3 regions of the Pseudomonas sp. PGPR N4 genome follow, and region 1 is predicted to be linked to each of the others. Evidence: predicted binding sites of a transcription regulator. Region 1 holds the regulator's gene; each other region holds the start of a gene.

What was found. Region 1 encodes FliA, which starts transcription of late flagellar genes. Its sites were predicted from a motif close to CTAAAGTTTNNNNNNNNNNNGCCGNTAA; they were not measured.
Region 2: AC58X1_RS18550 (methyl-accepting chemotaxis protein) is a predicted target of FliA. The motif match lies at 3,194-3,221, and genes of this name have one in related genera.
Region 3: AC58X1_RS19930 (flagellar protein MotY) is a predicted target of FliA. The motif match lies at 3,244-3,271, and genes of this name have one in related genera.

Annotation. Positions count from the first base shown of each region.
Region 1 covers NZ_JCAUKV010000006.1:245,700-252,265, reverse strand. Annotated here, with positions in the region: gene flhF (flagellar biosynthesis GTPase FlhF) at 1-1,192, shown strand, start outside; gene fleN (flagellar synthesis regulator FleN) at 1,285-2,118, shown strand; gene fliA (RNA polymerase sigma factor FliA) at 2,115-2,855, shown strand; gene AC58X1_RS21255 (chemotaxis response regulator CheY) at 2,960-3,334, shown strand; gene AC58X1_RS21250 (protein phosphatase CheZ) at 3,353-4,141, shown strand; gene AC58X1_RS21245 (chemotaxis protein CheA) at 4,154-6,358, shown strand; gene AC58X1_RS21240 (protein-glutamate methylesterase/protein-glutamine glutaminase) at 6,405-6,566, shown strand, end outside.
Region 2 covers NZ_JCAUKV010000005.1:24,595-31,160, forward strand. Annotated here, with positions in the region: gene ggt (gamma-glutamyltransferase) at 1-1,125, shown strand, start outside; gene AC58X1_RS18550 (methyl-accepting chemotaxis protein) at 1,190-3,109, opposite strand; gene ypfJ (KPN_02809 family neutral zinc metallopeptidase) at 3,361-4,239, opposite strand; gene pcaH (protocatechuate 3,4-dioxygenase subunit beta) at 4,439-5,158, shown strand; gene pcaG (protocatechuate 3,4-dioxygenase subunit alpha) at 5,170-5,775, shown strand; gene AC58X1_RS18570 (hypothetical protein) at 5,794-5,964, opposite strand; gene trmA (tRNA (uridine(54)-C5)-methyltransferase TrmA) at 5,987-6,566, opposite strand, start outside.
Region 3 covers NZ_JCAUKV010000005.1:321,563-328,128, forward strand. Annotated here, with positions in the region: gene bfr (bacterioferritin) at 1-148, opposite strand, end outside; gene AC58X1_RS19910 (bacterioferritin-associated ferredoxin) at 351-572, opposite strand; gene AC58X1_RS19915 (peroxiredoxin) at 783-1,385, shown strand; gene rnt (ribonuclease T) at 1,472-2,074, opposite strand; gene pyrC (dihydroorotase) at 2,131-3,177, opposite strand; gene AC58X1_RS19930 (flagellar protein MotY) at 3,308-4,243, shown strand; gene AC58X1_RS19935 (argininosuccinate synthase) at 4,381-5,598, shown strand; gene AC58X1_RS19940 (hypothetical protein) at 5,630-6,112, opposite strand; gene AC58X1_RS19945 (response regulator transcription factor) at 6,482-6,566, shown strand, end outside.

The DNA of each region.
Region 1 (6,566 bases):
GACCGCTGCACTGGACTACAAGCTGTCGGCGCTGGCGCCGCGGGTGCCCAACCCTGAGCTTGAAGACGAGCTGCGCAAGACCCAGTCGCGCATCGCTACCGCCCAGGCCGAACTGAGCAGCCGCAGCGATGCCGATGACGGCAACCGTCAGTTGTTTGCCGGCCTCTCGCTGACCGCTTCCGAGCCCTTGGTCGAGCCGCACGTCGAGCAGCCCGCCGCCCCGGCTGCGCCGGCAGTGGCGCCGGTTGATCCGCGCCTGTTCGATGCCATGCGCTCGGAGCTGTCCGGCCTGCGTGAACTGCTCGAAGTACAGCTCGGCTCGCTTGCCTGGAGCCAGTTGCAGGGCAGCAAACCGCTGCAGGCCAACCTCTGGCGGCGCCTGCAGCGTGTTGGCCTGACCGGTGCGCTGGCCCGTGAACTGCTCGACCTGACCGGCGAAATCGACGAGCCGCGGCAAGCCTGGCGGATGATCCTCGCGCACCTGGCGCGAATGATCGATGTACCCGAGATCGAACCGATCGAGGAGGGCGGAGTAATTGCCATGGTTGGCCCGGCCGGCATGGGCAAGACCACCACCCTGGCCAAGCTGGCAGCGCGTTATGTGCTCAAGTACGGCGCGCAGAACCTGGCGCTGGTGAGCATGGACAGCTTCCGTATCGGCGCTCAGGAGCAACTCAAGACCCTGGGCCGCATCCTCAACGTGTCGGTGACCTACGTCGACCCGGGCGAGTCCCTCGCTCAGGCCCTGGAGCCGCTGCTGCGCAAGCGTGTGGTGCTGATCGATACCGCCGGCCTGCAGGCCAGTGATCCGGCCCTGCGCATGCAGCTGGAGACGCTCGCCGGGCGTGGTATCGCTTCGAAGAATTATCTGGTCCTGGCAACCACCAGCCAGAAACAGGTGCTGACCGCCGCCTATCACAGCTACAAGCGCTGTGGCCTGGCTGGCTGCATCCTGACCAAGCTTGATGAAACCGCTTGTCTCGGTGAAGTACTGAGCCTGGCGATCAGTCATGAACTGCCCGTGGCCTATCTTACCGACGGCCCGCGTATTCCTGACGACCTGCACCTGCCGCGCAAGCACCAACTGGTCAGCCGCGCCGTCAGCGTGCAAATGCAGGAAGACCCCAGCGAAGAGGCCATGGCCGATATGTTCGCTGATCTGTACCACAACTCCGGCAAACGCGTGGGTTGAAGATGAACACAATGCAAAGTACCTACAGCAAGGGCTTTAATCACAGCCCTCCATGTGGCCTCGGTTCAAGCGCGACAAGGTAAAGAACAAATATGGGTAGCATGCATCCCGTACAGGTTATCGCCGTGACCGGTGGCAAAGGTGGCGTCGGCAAGACCAACGTTTCAGTCAACCTGTCCCTGGCGTTGGCCGAACTCGGCCGCCGGGTCATGTTGCTGGACGCCGATCTGGGTCTGGCCAACGTCGACGTGCTGCTGGGGCTGACGCCCAAGCACACCCTGGCCGACGTCATCGAAGGCCGCTGCGAGTTGCGCGACGTGCTCTTGCAGGGGCCTGGCGGGGTACGCATCGTGCCGGCCGCCTCGGGCACCCAGAGCATGGTCCATCTGCAGCCGGCGCAACACGCCGGGCTGATCCAGGCCTTCAGCGAGATTGGCGACAACCTCGACGTGCTGGTCATCGACACCGCTGCCGGTATCGGCGATTCGGTGGTGAGCTTTGTCCGCGCCGCGCAGGAAGTGCTGCTGGTGGTGTGCGACGAGCCGACCTCGATCACCGACGCCTACGCGCTGATCAAACTGCTCAATCGCGACTATGGCATGAACCGTTTCCGCGTCCTTGCCAACATGGCCCAGAGCCCGCAGGAAGGGCGCAACCTGTTCGCCAAGTTGACCAAGGTCACGGACCGCTTCCTTGACGTCGCCCTACAATACGTCGGCGCCGTGCCGTACGACGAATGCGTGCGCAAGGCGGTGCAGAAGCAGCGTGCAGTTTACGAAGCCTTCCCTCGCTCCAAGTGTGCGCTGGCGTTCAAGGCCATCGCGCAGAAGGTCGATAGCTGGCCGCTGCCTGCCAACCCTCGTGGGCATCTGGAGTTCTTCGTCGAGCGCCTGGTGCAGCCCACCAGTGCGGGACCAGTGCTATGAGTGCAAGCGGTTTTCAGATGTACAGCAAGGCTTCCAAGGACGCCCAGTACGAGTTGGTCGAGCGTTACGCGCCGCTGGTCAAGCGCATCGCATACCACCTGCTGGCGCGCTTGCCGGCCAACGTGCAGGTCGAGGACCTGATCCAGGCCGGCATGATCGGCCTGCTCGAAGTGTCCAACAAATACGATGCCAGCAAGGGCGCCAGCTTTGAAACCTACGCCGGTATCCGCATCCGTGGCGCCATGCTCGACGAGGTCCGCAAGGGTGACTGGGCGCCACGTTCGGTGCACCGCAATACCCGTATGGTCAGCGACGCGATGCGCGCTGTTGAAGCAAGAACCGGTCGCGACGCTAAAGATCACGAGGTTGCTGCCGAACTCCAATTAGGTCTCGATGATTATTACGGGATTCTGAACGATACCCTGGGCAGCCGACTGTTCAGTTTTGACGACCTGTTGCAGGACGGCGAACATGAAGGTCTGCACGAGGATGGCGCCAGTGCGCAGGTCGAACCGTCGCGTGATCTGGAAGAAGAACGCTTCCAGACGGCGTTGACCGATGCGATCGCCAACCTGCCGGAACGCGAGCGGTTGGTGCTGGCGCTGTACTACGACGAAGAGCTCAACCTCAAAGAAATCGGTGAGGTGCTGGGGGTCAGCGAGTCGCGTGTCAGCCAGCTGCACAGCCAATGCGCGGCACGTCTGCGCAGCCGGCTGGGTGAATGGCGAGCGCGTTGAAACCGGGGTCGCTGCAGTCGTTTTGACGGTGTACCGAATTGATTGAATGCGCGCTCGGGGCCGAGCGCGTTTAAGACTGCTTGGAGGTCTAATTGAACAAAGACATGAAAATCCTCATCGTTGACGACTTTTCGACGATGCGGCGGATCATCAAGAACCTCTTGCGTGATCTGGGCTTCACCAATACCCAGGAAGCCGACGATGGCCTGACCGCCATGCCGATGCTCGAAAGCGGCCACTTTGACTTCCTCGTCACCGACTGGAACATGCCCGGCATGTCCGGCATCGACCTGCTGCGCAAAGTGCGTGCCGATGAGCGTCTCAAGCATCTGCCGGTGCTGATGGTAACTGCCGAAGCCAAGCGTGATCAGATCATCGAAGCGGCCCAGGCCGGCGTCAATGGTTACGTGGTCAAGCCGTTCACCGCCCAGGTGCTCAAAGAGAAGATCGAAAAGATCTTCGAACGCGTGAATAGCTAAATCACGCCAGGGGGCGCCATGGACTCTAACAACAACTCTTTGGGTGAGTTTGAAAACACCCTGAAGAAGCACGCTCAGGAACTGGTCGAGAGCCTTGAGCGCGGCCGGTTTGGCGATGCGGTGCAGCTGATTCATCAGCTCAACCAGACACGCGACCGTGGCCTGTACCAGGAAGTCGGCAAACTGACCCGCGAGCTGCACAGTGCGATCGTCAGTTTCCAGATCGACCCGGCAATGCCGCAGGCCGAGGAAGTCTCGCAGATCACCGATGCCACCGAGCGTTTGTCCTACGTGGTCAAGCTGACCGAGGGTGCCGCCAACCGCACCATGGACCTGGTCGAAGCGAGCACCCCGGTACTCAACGACCTGGCCGGTGAGGCCCAGGCGCTGAGCACTGACTGGCAGCGCTTCATGCGCCGTGAAGTGGCCGCGCCGGAGTTTCGCGATCTGGTCAAACGAGTCGACAGTTTCCTGACGCACAGTGCCGAGGGCAACCGCAAGGTGTCCGGGCACCTCAATGACATCTTGCTGGCTCAGGACTATCAGGACCTGACCGGCCAGGTGATCAAACGCGTCACCGCGTTGGTCACCGAAGTCGAAAGCAATCTGCTCAAGCTCGTGCTGATGGCCAGTCAAGTCGACCGCTTTGCCGGTATCGAACATGACCACGATCAGTTGCGTGCTGAAAAAGATCAAGAAAAACATCCGACTCGGGGTGAAGGTCCGCAGATTCATGCCGATAAGCGTGAAGACGTTGTGTCCGGTCAGGACGATGTCGACGATCTGCTGTCCAGCCTTGGTTTTTAGGGAGCACGTTTAATGAGCTTCGGCGCCGATGAAGAAATCCTTCAGGATTTCCTGGTAGAAGCCGGGGAAATTCTTGAGTTGTTGTCCGAGCAATTGGTCGAGCTGGAAAGCCGACCGGATGATGCCGACCTGCTCAATGCGATTTTCCGCGGTTTTCACACTGTAAAAGGGGGCGCCGGCTTCCTCCAGCTCAATGAGCTGGTGGAGTGCTGCCACATTGCCGAGAACGTCTTCGACATCCTGCGCAAAGGTGAGCGCAGGGTCGACGCCGAGCTGATGGACGTGGTTCTGGAAGCGCTGGATTCGGTCAACAGCATGTTCGGCCAGGTGCGCGAACGCACCGAGGTGACCCCGGCTTCCCGCGAGTTGCTGGCAGCGCTGTCGCGTCTGGCCGAGCCGGGTGCGGCGCCGGCGCCTGCCGCGGTGGTCGAGCCTGAGCCAGCGGTGGTCGAGGAAGACATCACCGACACCGAGTTCGAACAACTGCTCGACTCGCTCGATGCGGTCAAGGCCGAGGCCGAGGCTGCTGAACAACCGCAGCCAGGTGCAGCCAGCGCCGAGTCGGATGAAATCACCGACGCCGAATTCGAATCTCTGCTCGATCAACTGCACGGCAAGGGCCAGTTCTCGGTCGAGGCGGCCACGGTCGCTCCCGAGGCTGTCGTGCCAGCGCCAGCCGGTGACGAGATTACCGACGACGAATTCGAAGCATTGCTCGACCAGTTGCATGGCAAGGGCACCTTCGCTGCCGATGCGCTGCCGACTGCTGCGGTTGCCGAGGCTGCAGCCAGCCCCGCGCCGGCTGCCAGCGGCGACGAAATCAGCGAGCACGAGTTCGAAGCGCTGCTCGATGAGCTGCACGGCAAAGGCAAGTTCTCGACCGACGCTGCCGAAGCGGCTGCTGTGGCCGTTGCGCCGGCAGCAGCCAAGGCTGAGGTGAAAGCTGCGCCCAAGCCTGCTGCACCCGCAGCAGCTGCCAAGCCTGCGCCAGCGGCCCCGGCACGTGCGCCAGCGCCAGCAGCGCCCGCAGAAAAGCACGCCAGCGAAGCCGAGACGACCGTACGCGTCGACACCGCGCGGCTGGATGAGATCATGAACATGGTTGGCGAGCTGGTGCTGGTGCGTAACCGGCTGGTGCGCCTGGGCCTGAACAGCGGCGACGAAGCCATGTCCAAGGCTGTGTCCAACCTCGATGTGGTCACGGCCGACCTGCAGACTGCGGTGATGAAGACCCGCATGCAGCCGATCAAGAAAGTCTTCGGGCGGTTCCCGCGACTGGTTCGCGACCTTGCCCGCCAGCTCAAGAAGGAAATCAACCTGGAGCTGGTCGGCGAAGAAACCGACCTCGACAAGAACCTTGTCGAGGCTCTGGCCGACCCGTTGGTCCACTTGGTGCGCAACGCGGTCGACCACGGCATCGAAATGCCCGACGAGCGCGACGCCTCAGGCAAGGCTCGCACCGGCAAGGTGGTGCTGTCGGCCGAACAGGAAGGCGACCATATCCTGCTGTCGATCTCGGACGACGGCAAAGGCATGGACCCCAACGTGCTGCGTGCCAAGGCCGTGGAAAAAGGCCTGATGGACAAGGACGCCGCCGAGCGCCTGAGCGAATCGGACTGCTACAACCTGATCTTTGCCCCGGGCTTCTCGACCAAGACCGAGATTTCCGACGTGTCCGGCCGCGGCGTCGGCATGGACGTGGTGAAAACCAAGATTTCCCAGCTCAACGGCTCGATCAACATCTACTCGGCCAAGGGCCAGGGTTCGAAGATCGTCATCAAGGTGCCGCTGACCCTGGCGATCATGCCGACCCTGATGGTGATGCTGGCCAACCAGGCGTTTGCCTTCCCGCTGGTCAACGTCAACGAGATCTTCCACCTCGACCTGTCGCGCACCAATGTCGTCGACGGCCAGGAAGTGGTCATCGTCCGCGACAAGGCGCTGCCGCTGTTCTACCTCAAGCGCTGGCTGGTCCAGGGCCAGGTGCATGAAGAGCAGCACGAGGGCCATGTGGTGATCCTCTCGGTCGGCACCCAGCGCATCGGCTTTGTGGTCGACCAGCTGGTGGGCCAGGAAGAAGTGGTGATCAAGCCGCTGGGCAAGATGCTGCAGGGCACCCCGGGCATGTCTGGCGCGACGATCACTGGCGATGGCCGGATTGCGTTGATCCTCGACGTCCCGAGCATGCTCAAGCGTTACGCCGCCAAGCGTTATTGATTTTCGGTGGCGCAGCCTCGCGGTTGCGCCATCTAATGGAGTGTTTATGGCAGTCAAGGTCCTGGTGGTGGATGATTCCGGTTTCTTCCGCCGGCGCGTTTCGGAAATTCTCTCGTCCGACCCGACAATCCAGGTTGTGGGTACCGCGACCAATGGCAAGGAAGCAATCGACCAGGCGCTGTCGCTCAAGCCCGATGTCATCACCATG
Region 2 (6,566 bases), on a different contig from region 1:
AACTTCAACGATTATTTCGGCAGCATGAAAGTCGGCGAGCTGTTCAAGCAGCCGGAGCTGGCGCAGACCCTCGAACGCATCGCCGACAAAGGCGTCAGCGAGTTCTATCAAGGCAAGACCGCCGATCTGCTGGTTGCGCAGATGAAGGCCGATAACGGCCTGATCAACAAAGACGACCTGAAGGACTACAAAGCCCTCTGGCGCGAGCCGATGGCCATCGACTGGCGCGGCAACGTGGTCTACACCGCGCCACCGCCAAGCTCCGGCGGCGTAGCACTGGCGCAGTTGCTCGGGATCAAGGAAAACCGCGCGGCAGACTTCAAGGGCGTCGAGCAGAACTCGGCGCGCTACATCCACCTGCTGGCCGAGATTGAAAAGCGCGTGTTCGCCGACCGCGCCGACTATCTTGGCGACCCGGCCTTCACCGAGGTACCGGTAGACAAGCTGGTGGCCAAGGACTACCTGAAAAAGCGCGCCGAGCAGGTCAACCCAACCGCCATCTCCGCCACCGACAAGGTCCGCCCGGGGCTGGAGCCGCATCAAACCACGCACTTCTCGATCGTCGACAAACAGGGCAACGCGGTCAGCAACACCTACACCCTCAACCTCGACTACGGCAGTGGTGTGGTGGTCAAGGGCGCAGGCTTCCTGCTCAACGACGAGATGGATGACTTCAGCAGCAAGCCCGGTACCGCCAATGCCTTTGGCGTGGTCGGCGGCGATGCCAACGCGATTGCTCCGGGCAAACGCATGCTGTCGTCGATGAGCCCAAGCCTGGTGACCCGCGACGGCAAGGTCAGCCTGGTCATCGGTACGCCGGGCGGCTCGCGCATCTTCACCTCGATCTTCCAGGTAATGAACAACCTCTACGACTACGACATGCCGCTGGCCAAGGCCGTTGCAGCGCAGCGCGTGCATCACCAGCTGCTGCCCAAGGACACTATCTACTTCGACAGCTATGCACCGTTGACCGGCAAGGTCGCCGACGAGCTGAAAAAGATGGGCTATGTGCTTGAGGATCAGGGCTGGGAGATGGGCGATATCCAGGCCATTCGCGTCACCGATGGCAAGCTTGAAACCGCCTCCGACCCGCGCGGTCGTGGTGTTGGCATGATCGTCAAGTAACGCCAGTGCTGCTCAGCCCGGCCAGCATTGCGCTGGCCGGGCTGAGCAGTTCACAAGGCAGCGGTCACACGCGGAACTTGCTTACCAGCGTCTGCAGATGACTGCCAAGGCGTGCCAGCTCGACGCTCGACGCGGCGGTTTCATCACTGGCTGCGGCTGTCTGTTCCGACACATCGCGTACATTGAGAATGCTCCGGCTGATCTCCTCGGCAACCGCGCTCTGTTGCTCGGCGGCTGCGGCGATCTGCTGGTTCATCGACTGGATGTTGGACACAGTGCGGGTGATGTTCTCCAGCGAACCACCGGCCTTGCGCGCCAGCTCGACGCTGCTTTCAGTCAGGTTGCGGCTGCCCAGCATGGCGTTGGCCACTTGCTGGGTGCCGTTCTGCAGGCTGGCGATCAGCTCTTCGATCTCTTCGGTGGACTTCTGCGTACGCTGCGCCAGGCCCCGCACTTCGTCGGCGACCACGGCAAAACCACGCCCGGCTTCACCGGCGCGGGCGGCTTCGATGGCCGCGTTCAATGCCAGCAAGTTGGTCTGCTCGGCAACCGACTTGATCACGTCCATGACACTGCCGATCTTCTGGCTTTCCTGCTGCAGCAGGTTCATTGCGTCAGTCGAGCGCTGGACTTCGTCGGCCAGGCGTTCGATCTGGTTGATCGCCTCGCCCACCACCCGGTCACCGGCACGCGCTTCATCATCGGCACCCGTTGCCGCGCGCGAAGCCTGTTCAGCGTTGCGGGCGACTTCCTGCACGGTCGCAGCCATCTCGTGCATGGCAGTGGCAACCTGGTCAGTCTCGACTTTCTGGCTGTTGGCACCGGCGCTGGTCTGCTCGGTCACGGCCGACAGCTCTTCGGCGGCGCTGGCAATCTGCGTTACGCCATCACGAATACCACCGATCAACTCGCGCAGGGTGCTGCCCATGCGGCTGATGCTTTGTTGCAGCACGCCCAACTCGTCACGGCGGGTGACCCGCAGCTCACTGGACAGGTCGCCACCGGCAATACGCTCGACGGCGTCCATGGTTTCGCGCAGCGGGCGGGTGATCTGGCGGGTGATGATGATCGCGGCGCATACCCCGACCAACAATGCCAGCAGGGTCGAGATGATCTGCAGATGGCGCGCCTGGTCGCTTTCGATGTCGCGGCGCTCGAGCTGGATCTTGTACAGGGCATCGCTACGCTTGACGATATCGGCACCTTGCACGGTCATCTCGGCGCGGGCCACGGCGATGGCGGCGGTGGCGTCGCGGAAGTCACGCACGGCCGAGCGGTAAGCCTGCACGCTCTGGTCGAACTGTTGCAGGCGGGTGCTTTCGTTGGGTAGCTGGCGCTTGAGGTTGTCGATCTCGACCAGGGCCGCGTCGAGCTGGCGCAGGGCGGCCTGTTCATTGGCTGCGCTGTTGTCAGCGATGTAGCCGCGTACATCGACGCGCACTTGCAGCAACTGCTGACGCGTCTTGCTGATGGCCTGATACTGGGCCAGGCGTACGCTGTCGACTTCCGGCTGGGCCAACACGTCGCGGCTGATCGCATCAAGGATCTGATCGGCCTTGGCGGCAGTCTGGTTCATGTTCTCGCGGTTGGCGAGGGTGGTCTTGTAGCCCGCGCGCATCTTGCTCAGCGACAGTTTGTAGTCGCTGATGATCGCGCCCAGCTCGTTGAGCAGCTTGACGTTTTCAGGGCTCTTGAACGAGGCCACCAAGCGCTGCTGCTGGGCACTGAAGGTGTCCAGTTTGGTCTGGGTGTTGGCCGCAGCGGCGTCATCGCCGTTGGCGATCATGTACTGCAGACGTGCTACGCGCAGGTCGGTGAGGTCTTTGTTGAGCTGGCTGATGTCGCTCATCCAGTTACTGCGGTCGATCAAGCTGCCCAGGCTGTTCCAGCCGGTCAGGGCCAGCAGGCCGGTCAAAAGCAGGACCAGGCCAAAGCCCAGGCCCAGTTTGAGGTTGACGCTGATGTTGGCAAACCAGCTGTTCATGCACGCACTCCATAAAGATCATTCGCTCAGTTGTTGTCAATCGCTGGCGTTATTCTTCCCGGGGCCCGCTGATTCGTGCATGAGTTATCGGCCACAATCGGGCTAGCTGAAACGCTTTTTCAGCAGATTTGTAACTGTCTGAAAATCCGAGAGTTTTACTGCGGCATTGGCGTTAAAAAGCGGTGCATTCAACGACACCTCCTGAGCGCAAAGTGCTCAAGAGGCGCTGTTGCATGCAGATTGGCGGGGAGTTACAGCGTGCGTGCGTTGAAGGTATCGCAGCGGTTGACGTCACCGTCGCTGAAGCCGGTCTTGAACCAGCGTACGCGCTGCGCCGACGTGCCATGGGTGAACGAATCCGGCACCACGCGACCTTGGCCTTGCTGTTGCAAGCGGTCATCACCGATGGCGTTGGCGGCGTTAAGTGCCTCTTCGATGTCACCCGGTTCCAGCCAGTTCAGGCGTTTCTGCGCCTGATAGGCCCAGACCCCGGCAAAACAGTCGGCCTGCAATTCCTGACGCACCAGCAGGCCGTTGTCACCTTCCATCTTCTGCCCGCGCTGGCGAGCGGCCTGGACCTGATTGGAGACGCCGAGCAGCGTCTGCACATGATGGCCGATCTCGTGCGCGATGACGTAGGCCTGGGCGAAGTCGCCGGCGGCGGCAAAGCGCGTTTCCATTTCGCGGAAGAAGGTCATGTCCAGGTACACCCGCTGGTCAGCCGGGCAGTAGAATGGCCCGACCGCCGAGGAGGCGAAGCCGCAGGCCGAATTGACCTGGCCGCTGAACAGCACCAGCTTGGGGTCACGGTATTGCTTGCCGGCCTGGGCGAACAGCGCCTTCCAGGTGTCTTCGGTGTCACCCAGGATCGAGGCAACGAACGCTGCCTGATCATCATTGGCCGGCGGCGCCTTGCCTTCGACGTTGGCCGGCGCGCTTTGCTGCATCTGCCCGGTCAGTTGGCCGAGAATCTGCAGCGGGTCCTGGCCGGTCATCCAGCCGATGCCGACGATCAGCAGGATGGCGCCCAGGCCCAGCCCCTTGCCGCCGCCAAAGCGCATGCCACCGCCGCCGCCTGCACCGCGAGCATCGACCACATTGTCGCTACGCCGACCTTTTCGCCATTCCATCGAGCTTCTCCAAACCGCGAGGTTGAGGGTATAGATTAGTTCAGTGCTGCTGCCTTGTGCAGGCACGCTGCAAGGCATAACCAAACAGTTATGGCTAAGACCGCTGATTTCAATATTCATCCCATCCAGGCTATCGGAAACTGCAAGTCCGCCCGCCACGCACGGGCGCTCGCACAACTCCAATAAGAGGAACACCGGTATGCCTGCCGAGGACACCAGCCGCTTCGTGATCCGTGATCGCAACTGGCACCCGAAAGCGCTGACCCCAGATTACAAGACGTCGATTGCCCGCTCGCCGCGCCAGGCGCTGGTCAGCATCCCGCAGTCGATCAGTGAAACCACCGGCCCGGACTTCACTCACCTGGGCTTTGGCCAGCACGACAACGACCTGCTGCTCAACTTCGACAACGGTGGCCTGCCGATCGGCGAGCGCATCATCGTCGCCGGCCGAGTGATCGACCAGTACGGCAAACCAGTGCCAAACACCTTGGTGGAAATGTGGCAGGCCAACGCCGGCGGCCGTTACCGCCACAAGAACGACCGTTACCTGGCGCCGCTGGACCCCAACTTCGGCGGTGTCGGCCGGGCCCTGACCGACCGCGATGGCTATTACAGCTTCCGCACCATCAAGCCCGGCCCGTACCCATGGCGCAACGGCCCGAATGACTGGCGCCCGGCGCACATTCACTTCTCGATCAGCGGCCCGTCGATCTCGACCAAGTTGATTACCCAGCTGTACTTCGAAGGTGATCCGCTGATCCCGCTGTGCCCGATCGTCAAGTCGATCGCCAACCCGCAAGCGGTGCAGCAACTGATTGCCAAGCTCGACATGAGCAACGCCAATCCGATGGATTGCCTGGCGTACCGTTTTGACATCGTTCTGCGCGGTCAGCGCCAGACCCACTTCGAAAACCGCTGAGGAGCCGCGACATGCCAATTGAATTGCTGCCGGAAACCCCGTCGCAGACTGCCGGCCCTTACGTGCACATCGGCCTGGCCCTGCAAGCAGCGGGCAACCCGGTTCGGCCGACCGAAATCTGGAACACCCTGGCGCGCCCTGAAGCCGCCGGCGAGCACATCCTGCTGATCGGTCAGGTCTACGATGGCAATGGCCATCTGGTGCGTGATTCGTTTCTGGAAGTGTGGCAGGCCGATGCCGACGGCCAGTACCAGGATCAGTACAACCTGGAAAACCCGTTCAACAGCTTTGGCCGTACCGCCACCACCTTCGACTCCGGTGACTGGACGCTGCACACGGTCAAACCGGGTGTGGTCAAGAATGCCGCCGGCGTGCCAATGGCGCCGCACATCAACATCAGCCTGTTTGCCCGCGGCATCAATATCCAACTGCACACGCGGCTGTACTTTGATGACGAAGCCGAGGCCAACGCCAAGTGCCCGGTGCTCAACCTGATCGAGCAGCCGCAACGGCGCGAGACGCTGATTGCCAAACGCTGCGAAGTCGACGGCAAGACTGCCTATCGCTTCGACATGCGGATTCAGGGCGAAGGCGAGACGGTGTTCTTCGACTTCTGATACAAGCCTGAAACCAGCCTACGCCAGCGAGGCCCCCAAAAGCCTCGCTGGCGCCGGCATCAGCACATCGCACTGCTCGTCTGCCGGGCTGCGCAGCTGCAAGCGCTGCGGGTGGGTCAGGCGGCTGTAGCCGAGCAGGGCCTGGCTGGCCAGTTGCTCGATGCTGGTGGGGTGGCCGTGCCGAAGCATTGCAGCCCCGGCAGAGGTCGGTTCAGCGTCGGACCAGCAGCACACCGCTTTCCATATGGTGGGTATAGGGGAACTGGTCGAACAGGGCGCAGCGTTCGATCCGGTGCGTATCGTGCAACTGGGCGATGTTGGCCGCCAGAGTTTCCGGGTTGCAGGATATGTACAGGATACGCTCGAAGCGTCGAGTCAACTCGCAGGTATCCGGGTCCATCCCCGCGCGCGGCGGGTCGACGAACACCGTGCCGAACTGATAGCTCTTCAGGTCGATGCCCTGCAGGCGGCGGAACGGGCGCACCTCGTTCAGTGCCTCGGTCAGCTCTTCGGCCGACAGGCGCACCAGGCGCACGTTATCCACGCCGTTTTCGTCGAGATTGTGCAAGGCGGCATTGACCGAGGTCTTGCTGATCTCGGTGGCCAGCACCTGGCGTACGCGGGTTGCCAGCGGCAGGGTGAAGTTGCCGTTGCCGCAGTACAGCTCGAGCAGGTCGTCGTCGCGCTCGCCGATGGCCTCAAAGGCCCAGTTGAGCATCTTCTGGTTGACCGCGCCGTTGGGCTGGGTAAAAGCACCCTCGGGCTGGCGGTAGCTGAAGGTGCGGCCGGCG
Region 3 (6,566 bases), on a different contig from region 1:
CGATGGACTCTTTGTACTCGCGCTTGCCCAGGGCGTTGAGGCCCCAGTCTTCATACATACGCGCGTGCAGGAAGTACTGGTTGATAGCGACCAGCTCGTTCCCGAGGATCTTGTTGAGATGCTGGATGACGCTGACGTCGCCTTTCATGTCCGTATTCCTGCCGTGTTGAGTGTGTCAATACCCGAAGTCTGAGCCGGACAACTTCCAGTGTCAAACCTAAGTTGTTGAATAATAAATGAAATTTAATCGGAATAAGAATGTTTGTGAACCGCGTTGGCACGCTAACTTATTGAATTAAAGGCATAAAAAAACCGGACACAAGGTCCGGTTCTTCAAAATACGGGGGAAATCAGACTGCATTAAATTCGACGGGGTAGGGCAGGGCGGGCTGCTGGCTGACCTGGAGGTCGGTCAACGTCTCACGCACCACCTGCTTGGCAAGGCACGCGCACTTGCCACATTGGCTCGCCACGTTGGTGGCCGCCCGGACTTCCTTGTAGCTACAGCATCCCTCGTAGATCGCATCGCGAATCTGTCCGTCGGTGACGCCGACACAAAGACACACATACATAGAGGCTGACCATCGTCGTTGAGTCGATGCGTTGGAGAGTAATAGTAATGAGAATGCTTGTCAAAGCGGTTTCTGAAACTAAATGCGCAAGGGCGACCGGCGGTTGGATTCGGCCTGTCACCTTAACCTGTGTATGATGGTCAGCCTTTGCTGGATGCTTGGCGGGTTTGCCGCCGGGCAACGTTTTTTCACCTTCATCAGGAGATAACGATGAGTGTACTCGTTGGTAAACAAGCCCCCGACTTCACCGTTCCAGCTGTGCTGGGCAACGGCGAAATCGTCGACAGCTTCAACCTCGCTTCGGCGATCAAGGGCAAGTACGGCCTGGTATTCTTCTACCCGCTGGACTTCACCTTCGTCTGCCCGTCCGAGCTGATCGCGTTGGACAACCGCATTCCGGACTTCGCTGCGCGCAACGTCGAAGTGATCGGCGTGTCGATCGACTCGCACTTCACTCACAACGCCTGGCGTAACACCCCGGTCAACAACGGCGGCATCGGCCAGGTCAAGTACACCCTGGCGGCTGACATCACCCACGAAATCTGCAAGGCCTACGACGTTGAGTCCGAAGGCGGCGTAGCCTTCCGTGGCGCCTTCCTGATCGACCTGAACGGCGTTGTCCGCTCGCAGATCATCAACGACTTGCCGCTGGGCCGTAACATGGATGAGCTGCTGCGTCTGGTTGACGCTCTGCAATTCCACGAAGAGCACGGCGAAGTCTGCCCTGCCAACTGGAAAAAAGGCGACAAGGGCATGAACGCTTCGCCAGAAGGCGTTGCTGCCTACCTGAGCGAGAATGCCGGCAAGCTGTAATCGCCACGCATAAAAAAACCGGCCCTGGTGGCCGGTTTTTTTATATCCGCTGCGCGCCTCGGGACGCAGCAGCGGTAAGCTGATCATCAATCGCGCCAGCCGCCCAGATCCTTCCAGCGGTTGACGATGCCGCAGAACAGCTCGGCAGTCTTCTCGGTGTCATAACGCGCCGAATGCGCCTCACGGCCGTCGAAATCGATGTCGGCGCTCTGGCATGCTCGCGCCAGTACGGTCTGCCCGTAGGCGAGCCCCGCCAGGGTAGCAGTGTCGAAGCTGGAGAACGGGTGGAACGGATTGCGCTTAAGGTCATTGCGCGCAACCGCAGCATTGAGGAAGCCCAGGTCAAAGCTGCTGTTGTGGCCGACCAGGATCGCCCGCTTGCAGCCGTTGGACTTGAGCGACTTGCGAACGCTGCGGAAGATTTCGGTCAGCGCGCTCTCTTCACTCACTGCCATGCGCAGTGGGTGGTCAAGCTTGATCCCGGTGAACTCCAGTGCCGCCGCCTCGATGTTGGCGCCTTCAAACGGCTCGACGCGGAAGAAGTGCGTGTGCTCAGGGAACAGGAAACCCTTCTCGTCCATGCCGATGGTGACCGCAGCGATCTCCAGCAGGGCATCGGTAGCGCTGTTGAAGCCACCGGTCTCGACATCGATAACAACCGGCAGGTAACCGCGGAAGCGCTCGGCCATCGGGTGGCGTGGGCCACCGCTGGAAGCTTCCTGGTCGTCTTCGTACAGATCTTCGCTCACGCGTTTTCCTCCAGCAGGCGCCAGCGCAGTTTTTCACCGGCGCGCAGCGGAATCACAAGGTTGTCGCCAAACGGCAGGCTGCTTGGCGCAGTCCATTCTTCACGGACCAGAGTAATCCGGTCGGTGTTTGCCGGCAGGCCATAGAACGCTGGGCCATGCAGGCTGGCAAAACCTTCCAGCTTGTCCAGCGCGTTGCGCTGCTCGAACGCTTCGGCGTACATCTCGATCGCCGCATACGCGGTGTAGCAACCGGCGCAGCCGCAGGCGGCTTCCTTGGCGTGCTGGGCGTGGGGCGCCGAGTCGGTGCCAAGGAAGAACTTGCGATTGCCGCTGGTGGCCGCGTCCAGCAGCGCCACCTGGTGGGTGTTGCGCTTGAGGATCGGCAGGCAATAGAAGTGCGGGCGAATACCGCCGACCAGCATGTGATTGCGGTTGTACAGCAAGTGCTGAGCGGTGATGGTCGCACCGACATTGGCCGGTGCTTCACTGACAAACTGCGCGGCATCGGCCGTGGTGATGTGTTCGAACACCACCTTGAGCGTCGGGAAGCGGTCGACCAGACGGCGCATGTGCTCGTCGATAAAGCGTTTTTCGCGGTCGAACACATCGACATCGGCATGCGTCACTTCACCGTGCACCAGCAGCGGCATGCCGGTTTCGGCAAGGGCTTCGATGGCCGGGAAGATCTTGTCGATGCTGGTCACGCCGGAATCGGAGTTGGTCGTGGCGCCAGCCGGGTACAGCTTGGCGGCGTAGACAAAACCACTGGCCTTGGCCGCGCGGATGTCATCGGCACTGGTACGGTCGGTAAGGTACAGCACCATCAGCGGCTCGAAGCGGCTGCCAACTGGGCGCGCGGCAAGGATCCGCTCGCGGTAGGCACCCGCTTCGGCGGCATCGCGCACCGGCGGAACCGTGTTGGGCATGACAATGGCGCGGGCGAAGGTACGCGCTACGTCGCCAACGGTGTGGGGCAGGACAGCACCATCGCGCAGATGGATATGCCAGTCATCGGGACGCAGGAGGGTCAGGCGGTCGGACATTGGGGATTCCAGGCGGGTCGAACTCAAGTGCGAATGCTACCGGAAAACCCTTGGTCGAGCACGGCTATCAAGTTTTCCGGCGCGCGACCGATAGCCTGCAGGTAAGCCGTCAGAATTTGTGGAGCCGCCCGTGCGCCAGCGTTACCTAGCCCTGTTCACCTTGTTTGCCAGCCTGCCGGCAGGCGCATTGACCTTCCAGACCCGGATGGAGAACATCGCCTGGACGGTCGAAGGCGATCAGTTCGAGTGCCGCCTGGTCCAGCCGATAGACGGCTTTGGCAGTGGCGAGTTCGTGCGTCGCGCAGGCGAGCAACCAACCTTCCGCCTGCGCTCGGACACCAACCTGCTCGGCGCCGGCTCTGCCACCTTGCTCGCCGCCGCTGCGCCATGGCAGCCGGGGCGCAGTGATGTCAGTCTCGGTGCCGTACGCCTGGCCCGCAGTGGGGTGTTGTTCACGTCCTCGCAAGGCCAGGCCAGTCGCTTGATCAACGGCCTGATGGATGGGCGCAGCACGGTCGTGCGCAACCATGCCGGCGAGGGTGGACGAGCAATGGAAGTGCGAGTGTTGCCCGTCAGCTTTGCCAAGGCGTTCAACGACTATCAGCTGTGCGCGAGCAAGCTGTTGCCGATGAACTACGACCAGATTCGCCAGACGCAGGTCGCCTTCCCGCGTGGGGTTGAACTGGACAGCAATGGCCGGGCTCGGCTGGACGTGATTCTCGATTACCTGAAGGCCGATCCGACGGTCAATCACATCGAACTCAACGGTCATTCCGACAACGGCGGCAATCGTCTGGCCAATCGCGAGGACTCGCGGCGCCGGGCGCTGGCGGTTGCCGAGTACCTGGTAGCACATGGTGTGCCTGAAACGCAGATCATCGTGCGCTTCCATGGCGAGCGCTACCCGCTGGCGAAGAACAACAGCGCGGCCAATCGGGCGCGTAACCGTCGCGTCAACATCGAACTGGATCGCGTCACGCCAGTGGCCAAACCGGCGGAAAGCGCGCTCGAGCCTTCCCCGGCTGGCGCTCCTGTGGCCCCTGCGCCTGCGGCCAAGCAACTGTAAACAGCCAGATCCGCGACCGTTGGTCGCTGTATCGAAAGTTCTTGTCGCTTTGTCGTCAGAAGCTGTCGCCCCACTGTAAATTTGCCCGCGAGGTCGGTAGAATCGACGGCTTTCCGTAAACCCCGTGGAGTGATGGCATGGCGGACGTAAATAAGGTCGTACTGGCGTATTCCGGCGGCCTTGATACTTCGGTGATTCTCAAGTGGCTGCAGGACACCTACAACTGCGAAGTGGTGACCTTCACCGCTGACCTCGGCCAGGGCGAAGAGGTCGAACCGGCCCGCGCCAAGGCTCAGGCGATGGGCGTGAAAGAAATCTACATCGATGACCTGCGCGAAGAATTCGTGCGTGACTTCGTGTTCCCGATGTTCCGCGCCAACACCGTCTACGAAGGCGAGTACCTGCTGGGTACTTCCATCGCGCGTCCGCTGATCGCCAAACGTCTGATCGAGATCGCCAACGAAACTGGCGCTGACGCCATTTCCCACGGTGCGACCGGCAAGGGCAACGACCAGGTTCGTTTCGAGCTCGGCGCCTACGCGCTCAAGCCAGGCGTCAAGGTCATTGCACCATGGCGCGAGTGGGACCTGCTGTCCCGCGAGAAGCTGATGGATTACGCCGAGAAGCACGGCATCCCGATCGAGCGCCACGGCAAGAAGAAGTCGCCGTACTCGATGGACGCCAACCTGCTGCACATCTCCTATGAAGGCGGCGTACTGGAAGACACCTGGACCGAGCACGAAGAAGACATGTGGAAGTGGAGCGTCTCCCCGGAGAACGCCCCTGACCAGGCGACCTACCTCGAGCTGACCTTCCGCAATGGCGACATCGTTGCCATCGACGGCGTCGACAAGTCGCCAGCTACCGTGCTGGCCGACCTCAACCGCATCGGCGGCGCCAACGGCATCGGCCGTCTGGACATCGTCGAGAACCGTTACGTCGGCATGAAGTCGCGTGGCTGCTACGAGACCCCTGGCGGCACCATCATGCTGCGCGCTCACCGCGCCATCGAGTCGATCACCCTCGACCGTGAAGTGGCTCACCTGAAAGACGAGCTGATGCCCAAGTACGCCAGCCTGATCTACACCGGCTACTGGTGGAGCCCGGAGCGGATCATGCTGCAGCAGATGATCGACGCTTCGCAGGTCAACGTGAACGGCGTAGTGCGCTTGAAGCTGTACAAAGGCAACGTCACCGTAGTCGGGCGCAAGTCCGACGATTCGTTGTTCGATGCCAACATCGCTACCTTCGAGGAAGATGGCGGTGCGTACAATCAGGCTGACGCGGCTGGCTTCATCAAGCTCAACGCACTGCGTATGAGGATCGCCGCTAACAAAGGTCGTTCGCTGCTGTGATCGACTGCCAGATGGCGTGATCAACCCCGGCCTAGCGCCGGGGTTTTTTTTGCCCGCCAGCGACCTCGAACAGCACTGACTGAGGGGTGTCGGCGAGCGCCTCGACAGCCAGATAGATCTGCTTGTGCGCGTCCAGGTTGTACAGCGTCCAGCTACGCGCGCTCGGCTCTGGGTCGGCCAGCGTGCGGTGGATATGCTGTTCTATCAGAACACCTGCGTCCGGACCGGAAAACGCAATGGTCGCCGAGGCCTGCCCATGCATTCGCTCCGCTTCGATTGTTGGCTGCTGCTGCGCCGCTTCATGTGCAGCGGGCTGGTAAAGGGTCTGGTGATTGAAGTTCAGGGTCAGAAAGAACAGTACCGTGAGAAAAAATGGAAAGCCGACCAGAAACCATGTGTAGATCATCTGGCTGGCCTCGCTCAGGAACGGCAGCGAGGCCAACGCCGATGCCTCGACGATGCCTGCAAAAATCGCTATGAGTGTCAAAGGACTCAGACTTTTTTCATTTTTCATGTTGGCAGCCCCCGTCGATATAGCTCCTGTTTACCCGTCGCAGCGTGCGCCGAAAAGGTAGCCGAGTTCCTCGCTTGGTTAGAGTGCCGCCGCGTCATCAGAGCATTGATGTCGAGTCCTGCGTTGTGGGCTGATTGATCCTGCATGCGTCAGCGATGATGCTGGCTTGAAGAGCGCTCGTGTCGCCAGGCTGCCGTCTGGAATAGAGGGCAGGGGGCATGATTTCCTAAGATGCCTGTTTGTAGGAAATTTCCTTGATTAATGTAGGTTTCATCTCTGCGTGTCCTACGGGCCCCACCCCCCGCGCTATTTGCCGTTGCGCTCGGTTATGGTGGCGGCTGGATAAAAAAATAAATCAATGGATGTCGCATGAATAAAGTGCTTATCGTGGATGATCACCCGGTCATTCGCCTTGCTGTGCGCATGCTGATGGAGCGGCATGGTTATGACGTTG